Regions from separate parts of the Delftia sp. WSY_10 genome, predicted to be linked through region 2. Evidence: riboswitches for the same ligand, from Rfam matches in the RefSeq annotation. Region 2 holds a riboswitch; the other holds the start of a gene.
What was found. A riboswitch is a leader RNA that binds a small molecule or an ion and turns the genes downstream of it on or off. The one in region 2 is predicted to bind thiamine pyrophosphate.

Region 1: it holds a riboswitch for thiamine pyrophosphate, as region 2 does, so the genes downstream of both, ACF8ML_RS13740 (hypothetical protein) here and thiC (phosphomethylpyrimidine synthase ThiC) in region 2, are expected to answer to the same signal.

What each region holds. Positions count from the first base shown of each region.
Region 1 covers NZ_JBICKY010000031.1:30,984-36,436, reverse strand. Annotated here, with positions in the region: gene ACF8ML_RS13755 (CocE/NonD family hydrolase) at 1-1,284, shown strand, start outside; gene ACF8ML_RS13750 (TetR/AcrR family transcriptional regulator) at 1,336-1,962, shown strand; gene ACF8ML_RS13745 (DUF418 domain-containing protein) at 1,959-3,008, shown strand; TPP riboswitch at 3,069-3,160, shown strand; gene ACF8ML_RS13740 (hypothetical protein) at 3,227-4,345, shown strand; gene ACF8ML_RS13735 (acyl-CoA reductase) at 4,342-5,453, shown strand, end outside.
Region 2 covers NZ_JBICKY010000057.1:234,274-239,726, reverse strand. Annotated here, with positions in the region: gene ACF8ML_RS26925 (RNA methyltransferase) at 1-715, shown strand, start outside; gene cysE (serine O-acetyltransferase) at 751-1,575, shown strand; gene ACF8ML_RS26915 (nitroreductase) at 1,639-2,301, shown strand; TPP riboswitch at 2,364-2,489, shown strand; gene thiC (phosphomethylpyrimidine synthase ThiC) at 2,755-4,698, shown strand; gene ACF8ML_RS26905 (IclR family transcriptional regulator) at 4,724-5,453, opposite strand, start outside.

The sequences.
Region 1 (5,453 bases), on a different contig from region 2:
CAGAACATCGGCTTTCCCGCCAATTGGTGGGGGCAGTTCCCCGCGATATGGCGCAAGGCCGCCGAGGACGCCAAGGCTCTGGACGGCGATACCGGATGCGCCCAGGTGGTGGAGGACAACATCCGCAAGATCCAGCGCCCCGACCTGGACATGGCGCGCTGGCTGGACGAGGACCGCTTCTTCGGCGCCCGCTACGCGCGCAAGAGCGCCATGTACACCACGCACCGCATCGACATTCCCACGCTGGGCACCCAGTCCTGGCAGGACGAGCAGGTGGGCACCCGCATGGGCTACTACGAGGACAGCATCGCCCCGGACAAGATGTGGCTGATCAGCTCCAACGGCGACCATCACACCGACAGCGCCCCCTTTATTCGCGAGACCATGAAGCGCTTTTACGCGCGCTTTCTCAAGGGCGAGAGCAATGGCTTCGAGCACACGCCGCGCGTGCTGCTGGCGCAGGAAATGCAGTGGATGAACGGTGGGGGCGACTATGGGCAGCTGCGCCCCTCGGCCGTGGCCAGCTTTGACCGGCTGCCCGTGCGCGTCACGCCCATGACGCTGTGGCTGCAGCCGGGCGGCGGGCTGGGCGATGCGCCCCCGCAGGCCGAGCGCCAATCGGCCAGCTACCGCTACCCGCTGCCGGGCGCCGATGCCAACCATCCCGACGCGGACACCGAGTCCGGCGCGGGCCAATGGATGGCCAGCCCCGCCGGGCAGGGCCTGCTGCGCTTTACCACGGCCCCGCTGCCGCGCGCGCTGAGCTTTTATGGCGAGGCCTCGCTGGACCTGTGGCTCAGCGCCACGGCCGGCGATACCGATGTGCAGGTCACCGTCTCGGAGGTGCGTCCCGACGGCCAGGAGATGTTCGTGCAGCGCGGCTGGCTGCGTGCTTCCATGCGCGCGCTGGACGGCCAGCGCTCCACCGCCTTGCGGCCCTGGGGCGATTTCACCGAGGCCGCCGTGCGCCCGCTGCGCCCCGGCGAGCCCACGCTGATGCGCGTGGAAATCCAGAAATTCGCCCATGTGTTCCGCGCGGGCTCCAGCCTGCGCGTGACCCTGGACACGCCTTCGCAGACCGGGTACTGGGCCTTCGACCATCTGTCCACGCCTTCGACCAACACCGTCTGGCTGGACCGCAGCCGGCCGTCGAAGATCGTGCTGGGCCACATCGCCTATGCCCATGAGCGGCAGCTGCCGGACTGCCGGCGCATGCTGCGCCAGCCCTGCAGGCCCAACGAGGAGGCCGTTCCTTCGGGCGTGGGCCCCCTGCCGCCGCTGTGATTTCATGCCCCGGTGTTGACCATGAATGAACGTTCGTTCATCATTCGGGGCATGAAAAAGAAAGAAGACATCAGCGAGCGCCGGGCTGTCATCGTGGAGGCCGCCCTGCAGTGTTTCGTGGAGCGCGGCTTTCACTGCACCAGCATGCGCGACATCGCGCAGGCTGCCTCGGTGAGCCTGGGCAATCTGTACAACCACTTCGACAGCAAGCAGGCCTTGATTGCCGAGGTCGCCACGCAGGAGCAGACCGAGCTGCTGCCCTTGCTTCAGGCGCTGGAGCGGGCCGCAGCCCCTTCGCTGCCGGTGGTGGCGCAATTCCTGGCCGCCTACCAGGCGCTGTGCCGTCAGCGGGAATGGGCCGTGCTCAGCGCCGAGTGCCTGTCCGAGATCGCGCGTTCGCCGGGCCTGGCGCCGGCCTTCGAGGCCAACCGCAGGCGCATGCTCGACGGCCTGGCAGGCTTCATGGAGCGCGGGGCGCAGCAGGGCCTCTTGCGGCCCGCCGTGCCCGTGCGCCTGGCCGCGCAACTGCTGCTGGATGCCGTGGAAAGCGATGCGCTGCGCTTTGCGCTGGCGGTGACGCCGCAAGAAGACGCGGGGGCGGATGAAGGGGTCGATGTGCTGCATCCCGCCTTGCTGGCCTGCCTTCTTGGAGGCGAGGCACGGGGAGACGCGACATGAGGCATGCCACCGGCAGGGGCGCCCGCCTGGCGGGGCTGGACCTGGCGCGCTACCTGGCGCTGGCAGGTATGGTGTTCGTCAACTTCAAGCAGGCCATGCATCCCGCGCTGCAGGAGCCGGGCTGGCTGCTGTCGTTCTTCCATTTCCTGGAGGGCAAGGCCTCGGCCACCTTCGTGGTGCTGGCAGGCCTGGGCCTGGTGCTGGCCACGCGCTCGCTGGAGCCGGCCACGGCGCGCCTCTGGACGCTGCGCCGCGCGCTGTTCCTGCTGGTGGCCGGTGGCATGAACCTGGTGATCTTTCCGGCCGACATCATTCACTACTACGCGGTGTATTTCGTGCTGGCCATCGCCTGGCTGCAGGCCGGCGCAAGGGCGCTGCTGGCCGGCATGGCGGCCGTGGCCATGCTGTCCGCCTGGGCCTTGCTGCAGCTGGACTACAGCCAGGGCTGGGACTGGGCCAGCCTGTCCTACCAGGGCCTGTGGGAGCCGGCCGGCTTTGCGCGCAACCTGCTGTTCAACGGCTTCCATCCGGTGCTGCCCTGGTTTGCGTTCTTCCTCTGCGGCATGCTGCTGGCGCGCCTGCCGCTGGCCGAGCCGCGGGTGCAATGGGGTCTGGTGGCTTGCGGTGTAGCGATGGTGGGCTTGGCCTGCGCCGTCTCGGCACTTGCGGCACAGAGTGAATGGGCTCCCTGGCTGGCCACCGGCCCCATGCCGCCCGGCCCTGCCTACCTGCTGATGGGCCTGGGCTGCGCCAGCATTGCCATCGGCGCCTGCCTGCGGCTGGCCGACCGCTGGCCCGGTGGACCGTGGCGCGGCCTGCTGCCGGCCGGGCGCATGACGCTGACCCTGTACCTGGCCCACATCCTCATCGGCATGGGGCTGCTGGAGGCCATGGGCGCGCTGGACGGATCGCGCAGCCTGCGCGAAGTGGCCGTGGCCGCCGCGCTGTACGTGATCATCGCCAGCCTGGCCGCCTGGGCCTGGAGCAAGAAGGTGGCGCAGGGGCCCGTGGAATGGGTGATGCGGCGGCTGACGGCACTGGGTTGACGCAGTCTTGCAGGGCGATGGCCCCGGGCCTGCGGCGTTGGCGACCCTGCTGTAAGATAGCCCTCCGCTCCGGGGTGCACGCCAGTGCTGAGATCCACACCCGAGAACTTGAACCGGGTCATTCCGGCGGAAGAAGAGCTTGCACCCCTGCGTGGCCGCCCATGCGCCACGGGCGGGGCGCCTTCGGAGCATCACGTCCCAGCTCTCGAAGGAATTCCATGGACAAGGCCCGGCCCCAGGCGGCTTCTCTGGTCGCAGACCTGCTTGCATTCATTGCCATGGACGGCTGCACCGACGAGCAGTTCGATGCACTGGCCCTGCGGCTGTTCGCCTACCAATACGAATCGAATGCGCCGTTTCGCAGCTTCTGCCAGCGGCGCGGCGCCACGCTGCGCAATGTGAAGACCTGGAGCGACATTCCCGCCGTGCCCATCGATGCGTTCAAGGCCATGGAGCTGCGCAGCGAGCCGGCCTCGCCCGCGGAGCGCGTGTTCATGACCAGCGGCACCACGGGCCAGGCCAAGGGACTGTCCGCGCGCGGGCGCCACTTCCATCCCGCGCTCGATGTCTACGATGCGTCGATGACGCGCAACTTCGCGCAGCGCTTCATGGCCGGGCACGAACGCCTGCCCATGGGCATCCTCTTTCCCGACGAGCAGGCCATGCCCAACTCTTCGCTGGCCCACTACCTGGCGCTGGCCAAGACGGAATTCGGCACTCCCGACAGCCGCTACTTCCTCACCCCCGACGGCCTGGACATGCCCGGCCTGTGCGCCGTGCTGGAGGAATCCGAGCGCAGCGGCCGCCCCTATGCGCTGCTGGGCGCCAGCTTCAGCCTGGTGCATGTGATGGACGCACTGCGCGAGCAAGGCCGCAGCTTTTGCCTGCCGCCGGGCAGCCGCATCCTGGACACGGGCGGCTACAAGGGCCAGTCGCGCGAGTTGCCGCTGGAGGACTTCTACGCCGACCTGTCCCGGCTGCTGGGCGTGCCGCGAAGCCACTGCATCAACATGTACGGCATGACCGAGTTGAGCACGCAGTTCTATGACGACGGAAATGCCACGCTGCCGTCGGTCAAGTCGGGGCCGCACTGGATACGCTCGCGCCTGGTCGAGCCCGTCACCGGCCGCAGCGTGGCGCCCGGCGAGCGCGGCATTCTCGTGCACTGCGACCTGGCCAACTACAACGCGGTCACCACCATCCTCACCGAGGACGTGGGCCTGTGGGCCGGCCATGGCGAGAACAGCGGTTTCCTGTTGCTGGGGCGTGCCGAGGGCGCAGCGGCCAAGGGCTGCTCGCTGGCGGTCGATGAATTCGTGAAGGCCGCTGCTGCATGACCATCGAGCGGATCACGGCCGGCTACCTGCCCGAACTGCCTGGTTTGCGCGAGGACGAGGTGCAGTGGCATGTGCTGCCCTTCGAACGCGGCGGCGTGCGGCTGGAAGTCTCCGTGCCCCTGCTGACCGGCCCGCAGATGCATGCGCTGGCGGCCCACGTGCGGCGTGCCGCCGACCGCCACCTCAGGGCCATGCCCGTGGCCGAGATCATCGACGCCATCGACCGTGCCATTGCCCGCCTGCTGGACCGCAGCGATCCCTATCGGCGCCAGGCCGAGGCCTGGCTGCCCGTGGTCAGCGGCTATGACGCCGACATGGTGCGCCTGGGGCTGACGGGCTTCTTCAAGACCTTCCGCGCCGCGCAGCTGCGGCGCTTCGTGGCCGAGGACTTTGCCAACCCGGCCGTGCTGGACGGCTTCCAGCCCGCGCCCAAGGGCGGCGCGGTGCGCGCCTTCGGGCCCGACCTGCTGATGCACAGCTGGGCCGGCAATGTGCCTGCGCTGTCCCTGTGGAGCCTGGTCTGCGGCCTGCTGGTCAAGGCGCCCGCCATTGGCAAGCTGGCCAGCGCCGAGCCGCTGTTCGCGGGCTGGTTCGCACGGCTGCTGGCCGAGGTGCACCCGCCGCTGGCCGATTGCCTGGCCGTGGTGTGGTGGAGCGGCGCGGGTGGTGTGGATGGGGCGGATGGCGCCGATGGCGTGGATGGCGGTGGAGCCGCCGCGCTCCATGCCGAGGCCGACACCGTGCTCGCCTACGGCGGCAACCAGACGCTGCAGGCGCTGCGCCAGCGCCTGCCCGTGACCACGCGCTTTCTGCCGCATGGCCACAAGCTGGGCTTCGGCATGGTGGGCGCCCAGGCGCTGGACACGCTCAAGGCGCCCGCCGTGGCGCGGCTGGCGGCCTGGGACGTGATGCGCTACGACCAGCAGGGTTGCTACTCGCCCCATGTCTTCTACGTGGAGCGCGGTGCCCCCGTGCCGCCGCGTGCCTTTGCCGACTATCTGGCGGCCGAGCTGGCCAACCTGCAGCGGCGCTTTGCGCGCCGGCCGTTGGAGCTGGAGGAGGGCGCCGCCGTGGCCCGCTGGCAGCAGGCCGTGGAATGGTCGGGTGA
Region 2 (5,453 bases):
GCCCAACGTGCTGCGCAAGGAAGAGACCATCCAGCGGGCCAGCGGCGCGCTGGACGTGCTGGGCAATGCGCGCGTGGTCGAGACGCTGGAGGAGGCGCTGGACGGCATCAGCCACCTGTGCGCCACGGCCATGACGCCGCGCGACTTCGGCCCGCCCACGCGCACGCCGCGCCAGCATTTCGAGCTGCTGCTCAGCGGGGCGCTGGATGTGCTGGCTGCGCCCGATGAGGCCGATGCGCCCGATGAAGCGGCGCCGCCCACCGATGCATCCGTGTCCGCACCGGCTCCCGCGCCGCGCTGCAACCAGTCCGGCGTGGCCTTCCTGTTCGGCTGCGAGCGCTTCGGCATGAGCAACGACGATGTCTACCGCAGCGATGTGGCGCTGTCGATTCCGTCCAATCCGCAGTTTGGCTCGCTGAACCTGGGGGCGGCCATCCAGGTGGTGGCCTACGAGTGGCGCCAGGCGCTGGGCGGCTTTCCCGTGGTGGAGCACACACCTGCGCCGCAGCGTGCCGACGCAGCCCAGGTGGCCGGCATGCTGGGCCATTGGGAGCAGGCGCTGGCGCATATTGGCTTTCTGGATCCGGCCGCGCCCAAGAAGCTGATGCCGCGCCTCAACCAGCTTTTCAACCGCTCGCAACTGACCGCCGAGGAAATCCACATCCTGCGCGGTGTTGCGAAGGCCATGCTGCAGAGCACCCCACCGAAACGCTAGACTGAGCGGTCTTGTCAACAATAACCAGCCCCTAGATGCTTGACCGCCTGCGCTCCGATATCCAGTGCATCCTCGACCGCGACCCTGCGGCACGCAGCACCTGGGAGGTCATCACCTGTTATCCGGGTCTGCATGCGATCTGGCTGCAGCGCCCGGCGCACTGGTGCTGGAACCATGGCCTCAAGTGGCTGGGGCGCTTCATCTCGCACATTGGCCGCTGGCTCACGGGCATCGAGATCCACCCCGGCGCCGTCATCGGTGAGCGCGTCTTCATCGACCACGGCATGGGCGTCGTTATCGGCGAGACGGCCGTGGTCGGCGACGGCTGCACCATCTACCACGGCGTGACCCTGGGTGGCACCTCGCTGTACAAGGGCGCCAAGCGCCATCCCACGCTGGGCCGCGATGTGGTGGTCAGCGCGGGCGCCAAGGTGCTGGGCGGCTTCGAGGTGGGCGACGGTGCCAAGATCGGCAGCAATGCCGTGGTCATCAAGCCCGTGCCCGCAGGCGCCACGGCGGTGGGCATTCCGGCGCGCATCATCGCCAGCAAGAACGGCCACAGCGCCGACGTGACCGAGCACGACCCGGCATCGGCCAAGGCCGAGTCCATCAAGGTCCCGGCCTCTGCCGCGCCCCAGCCGTTCACGGCCTACGGCATCACCCAGGAAATGGACCCCGTGGCCCAGGCCATGCGCGGCCTGAGCGACGGCGCGGCCGCGCATGAGCAGCAGATCGCGCTGCTGTGGGAGGCCATTGCCAAGCTCTCGGCCGGCAGCAAGGTGGGCGACTGCGTGCCGTGCGAATCCGAGCGCCCGCAGGCCTTCCAGAAGGACAAGATCGACCAGATCATGGGCAAGTAGGCCTGCACAAGATCACCAAAGATCCCCCAAGATCCCCTAAGAAGACCGGAGACTCCGACCAGCATGAACGTTGAACAGGCCTTGCATGCGCGCCGCTCCGTGCGCGCCTTCCTGCCCCAGTCGCCCGATGCGGCGCTGGTGCGCACCCTGATGGAACAGTCGGCCAATGCGGCCTCGGGCGGCAACCTGCAGCCCTGGCGCGTGCTGGCGCTGACGGGCGAGCCGCTGCAGCAGCTGCTGACCGCCGTTGCCGAAGCCGAGCCCCAGGACGCCCAGCCCGGCCTGTCCTACCCGCCCAATCTCTGGGAGCCCTACCGCAGCCGGCGATTTGCCAATGGCGAAGAGCTGTACCAGTCGCTGGGCATTCCGCGCGACGACAAGCCCGCGCGGCTGGAGCAGCTGGCGCGCAACGGCCAGTTCTTCGGCGCGCCCGTGGGCCTGATCGTGGCCGTGGACGAGCGCATGGGCCTGCCGCAATGGGTGGACCTGGGCATCTACCTGCAGTCCTTCATGCTGCTGGCCTGCGCCAATGGCCTGGCCACCTGCGCCCAGGGCTTCTGGCGCCGCTACAACGACGCCGTGACCCAGGCGCTGGCGCTGCCCGAGGGCTACCACGTGGCCTTCGGCATTGCGCTGGGCTACGAGGACAAGAGCGCCCCCATCAACGGCTGGCGCGCCACGCGCGCTCCGCTGGCCGAATGGGGTGCGCTGCGCGGCTTTGACTGACGGCGGCGCATGGCCCCTGGGCAAACCCGCAGGCGATGGGCCGCCAACCATCCCCTATACTTGCCGCTGCTCCGGGGTGTGCTGATGCACTGAGATGCCAACCGGTCCATGCGCTGCATGGGCCAGGCGGCGAACCCGACGAACTTGATCCGGTTGATACCGGCGGAAGAAGAGCGGGACCCTGAAGCGGGGCCGAAGTCAGAGGATGGAAGTCCGCCACGGCGGATACACGCAGGGCCGCAACGGCCAGGCAGGCCACCATCCGATGCGCATCGACCCTTGCCAACCAAGGCTGCTCGTGCGCCTTGGCGTGCGTGGCAACCAGGGGCCAAGGCCATACGGCCCTGGCAGGCCCACACTGGCATAGCCCGGTGCGCGGCCTTTGGCACAGCCCAAGGAGTGTCCGGTTCCCGGAGCGTTGTTGATCGACGCTTTGAACGCAAGGAACCCGACATGAACGCTCCCGATTCCATCTTCACCCCCGCAGCCGGCGAAGCTCCCGACGCACAGCGTTTTTCCGACCTGCTGGCGCAGTCGCGCAAGCCGTTCCCGGCCTCCACCAAGAGCTATCTGCAAGGCAGCTTGCATAGCGGCCTCAACGTGCCCGTGCGCGATATCCAGCTGACCAATGGCGAGCAGGTCAGCGTCTATGACACCTCGGGCCCCTACACCGATCCGGCCGTGGCCATCGACGTGCGCAGCGGCCTGCCGGGCGTGCGCAATGCCTGGATCGAGTCGCGCGGCGACAGCGAGTACTACGCCGGCCGCCTGCGCCAGGCCCTGGACGACGGCGGCAAGCGCGGCGAGGAAGACGAGCGCGTGGCCCGCCTGCGGGCCGAGGCCGCATCGCTGCAGCGCCAGCCGCGCCGCGCCAAGAGCGGTGGCAACGTCACCCAGATGCACTACGCGCGCAAGGGCATCATCACGCCCGAGATGGAATACGTGGCCCTGCGCGAGAACGGCCGACGCGAATGGATGGCCGAGTACCAGCAGGACGCCGCGCGCGAGGCGCGCCTGGCCGGCAACGGCCTGGGCGCCGCCATCCCCAAGATCATCACGCCCGAATTCGTGCGCGACGAAGTGGCGCGCGGCCGCGCCATCATCCCGGCCAACATCAACCACCCCGAGATCGAGCCCATGGCCATCGGGCGCAACTTCAAGGTCAAGATCAACGCCAACATCGGCAACTCGGCCGTCACCTCCAGCATCGAGGAAGAGGTCGAGAAGCTGGTCTGGGCCATCCGCTGGGGCGCGGACAACGTGATGGACCTGTCCACCGGCAAGAACATCCACACCACGCGCGACTGGATCATCCGCAACTCGCCCGTGCCCATCGGCACCGTGCCCATCTACCAGGCGCTGGAGAAAGTGGGCGGCATCGCCGAGGACCTGACCTGGCCCATCTTCCGCGACACCCTGATCGAGCAGGCCGAGCAGGGCGTGGACTACTTCACCATCCACGCCGGCGTGCGTCTGGCGTACATCCACCTCACGGCCCAGCGCCGCACGGGCATCGTCTCGCGCGGCGGCTCCATCATGGCCAAGTGGTGCATGGCCCACCACCGCGAGAGCTTCCTGTACGAGCACTTCGAGGACATCTGCGACATCATGAAGCAGTACGACGTCAGCTTCTCGCTGGGCGACGGCCTGCGCCCCGGCAGCGCCTCGGACGCCAATGACGAAGCCCAGTTCGCCGAACTCAAAACCCTGGGCGAGCTGACCCAGCTGGCCTGGAAGCACGACGTGCAGACCATGATCGAAGGCCCCGGCCACGTGCCCATGCACATGATCCAGGCCAACATGACCGAGCAGCTCAAGCACTGCCACGAGGCGCCGTTCTACACCCTGGGCCCGCTGACCATCGACATCGCCCCCGGCTACGACCACATCGCCAGCGCCATCGGCGCGGCCATGATCGGCTGGTTCGGCACCGCCATGCTGTGCTACGTCACGCCCAAGGAACACCTGGGCCTGCCCGACCGCGACGACGTCAAGCAGGGCATCATCGCGTACAAGATCGCAGCCCACGCGGCCGACGTCGCCAAGGGCCACCCCGGCGCCCGCGCCCGCGACGACGCGCTGAGCCAGGCCCGCTTCGACTTCCGCTGGCAGGACCAGTTCAACCTGGGCCTGGACCCCGACACCGCCCAGGCCTACCACGACGAAACCCTGCCCAAGGACAGCGCCAAGGTGGCGCACTTCTGCTCCATGTGCGGCCCCAAGTTCTGCTCCATGAAGATCACCCAGGAAGTGCGCGAATTCGCCGCTGCCAAGGGAGTGGCCGAGCAGGAAGGCATTGCCGCCGGAATGCAGGCCAAGGCCGAGGAATTCAACCGCGCGGGCGGGGAGTTCTATATCCCCATCGTGGCGGCCAGCAGCGATACGACGGCGCGTTGACGCCAGCCGGCAGGCTGCGCGCGGCTCACTGGCCGTCGCGCGGCTGCCGGTTCAACGACAACTCCTGTGCCGCCTGCAACAGGCATTCGCGCGCTTCATCCAGCGAAGGGCCCGCATGTCCATCGATGCGGCGGATATAGGGAGATGTCAGCACGGCCAGGGCCTGACCGTCAGGTCCCAGGATGGGGCAGGAGATGTCCACCACGCCATAGGACTGCAGGCTTTCGCTCTGCCTGTAGCCCGTGCTGCGTATCTGTTCCAGCATGTCGTGCAGCTGTGCCTCGGGCAGATGTACCTCGCCTTCCAAAGGCGCGTGCTCGGCCAGCATCTGCGTGCGGCGTTCGGTTGTCTGGCAGGCCAGCAGCACATGGCCTGACCCGGTGTCCAGCAGCCCGACGCGTGCGCCCAGCCTGATCGACAGGCCCCAGTTCCCGGGGCCGGGGACCTGGGCCACGATCAGGACATTGCCACGGTCGTAGAGGCCCAGGTGGCAGGACTGCTCGGCCTGGCGCGCATAGGCATCCATGACGGGCAGCGCCTGGGTCACGAGGCGGTTGACGGGCGGGTGGCGGTGCGCCAGCGCGAACATCTTGAGGCTGAGCGCATGGCGGTCGCCGCCGGCTGAGCGCATCACATATTGCCGGGCCACCAGCCGCTCGAGCATGCGGTAGATCTCACTGGGGCCCCGGCCCAGTTCCTTGACGATCTCGGCCCGCGTCAGTCCATCGGGGTGCTCGGCCAGCAGCTCCAGGATG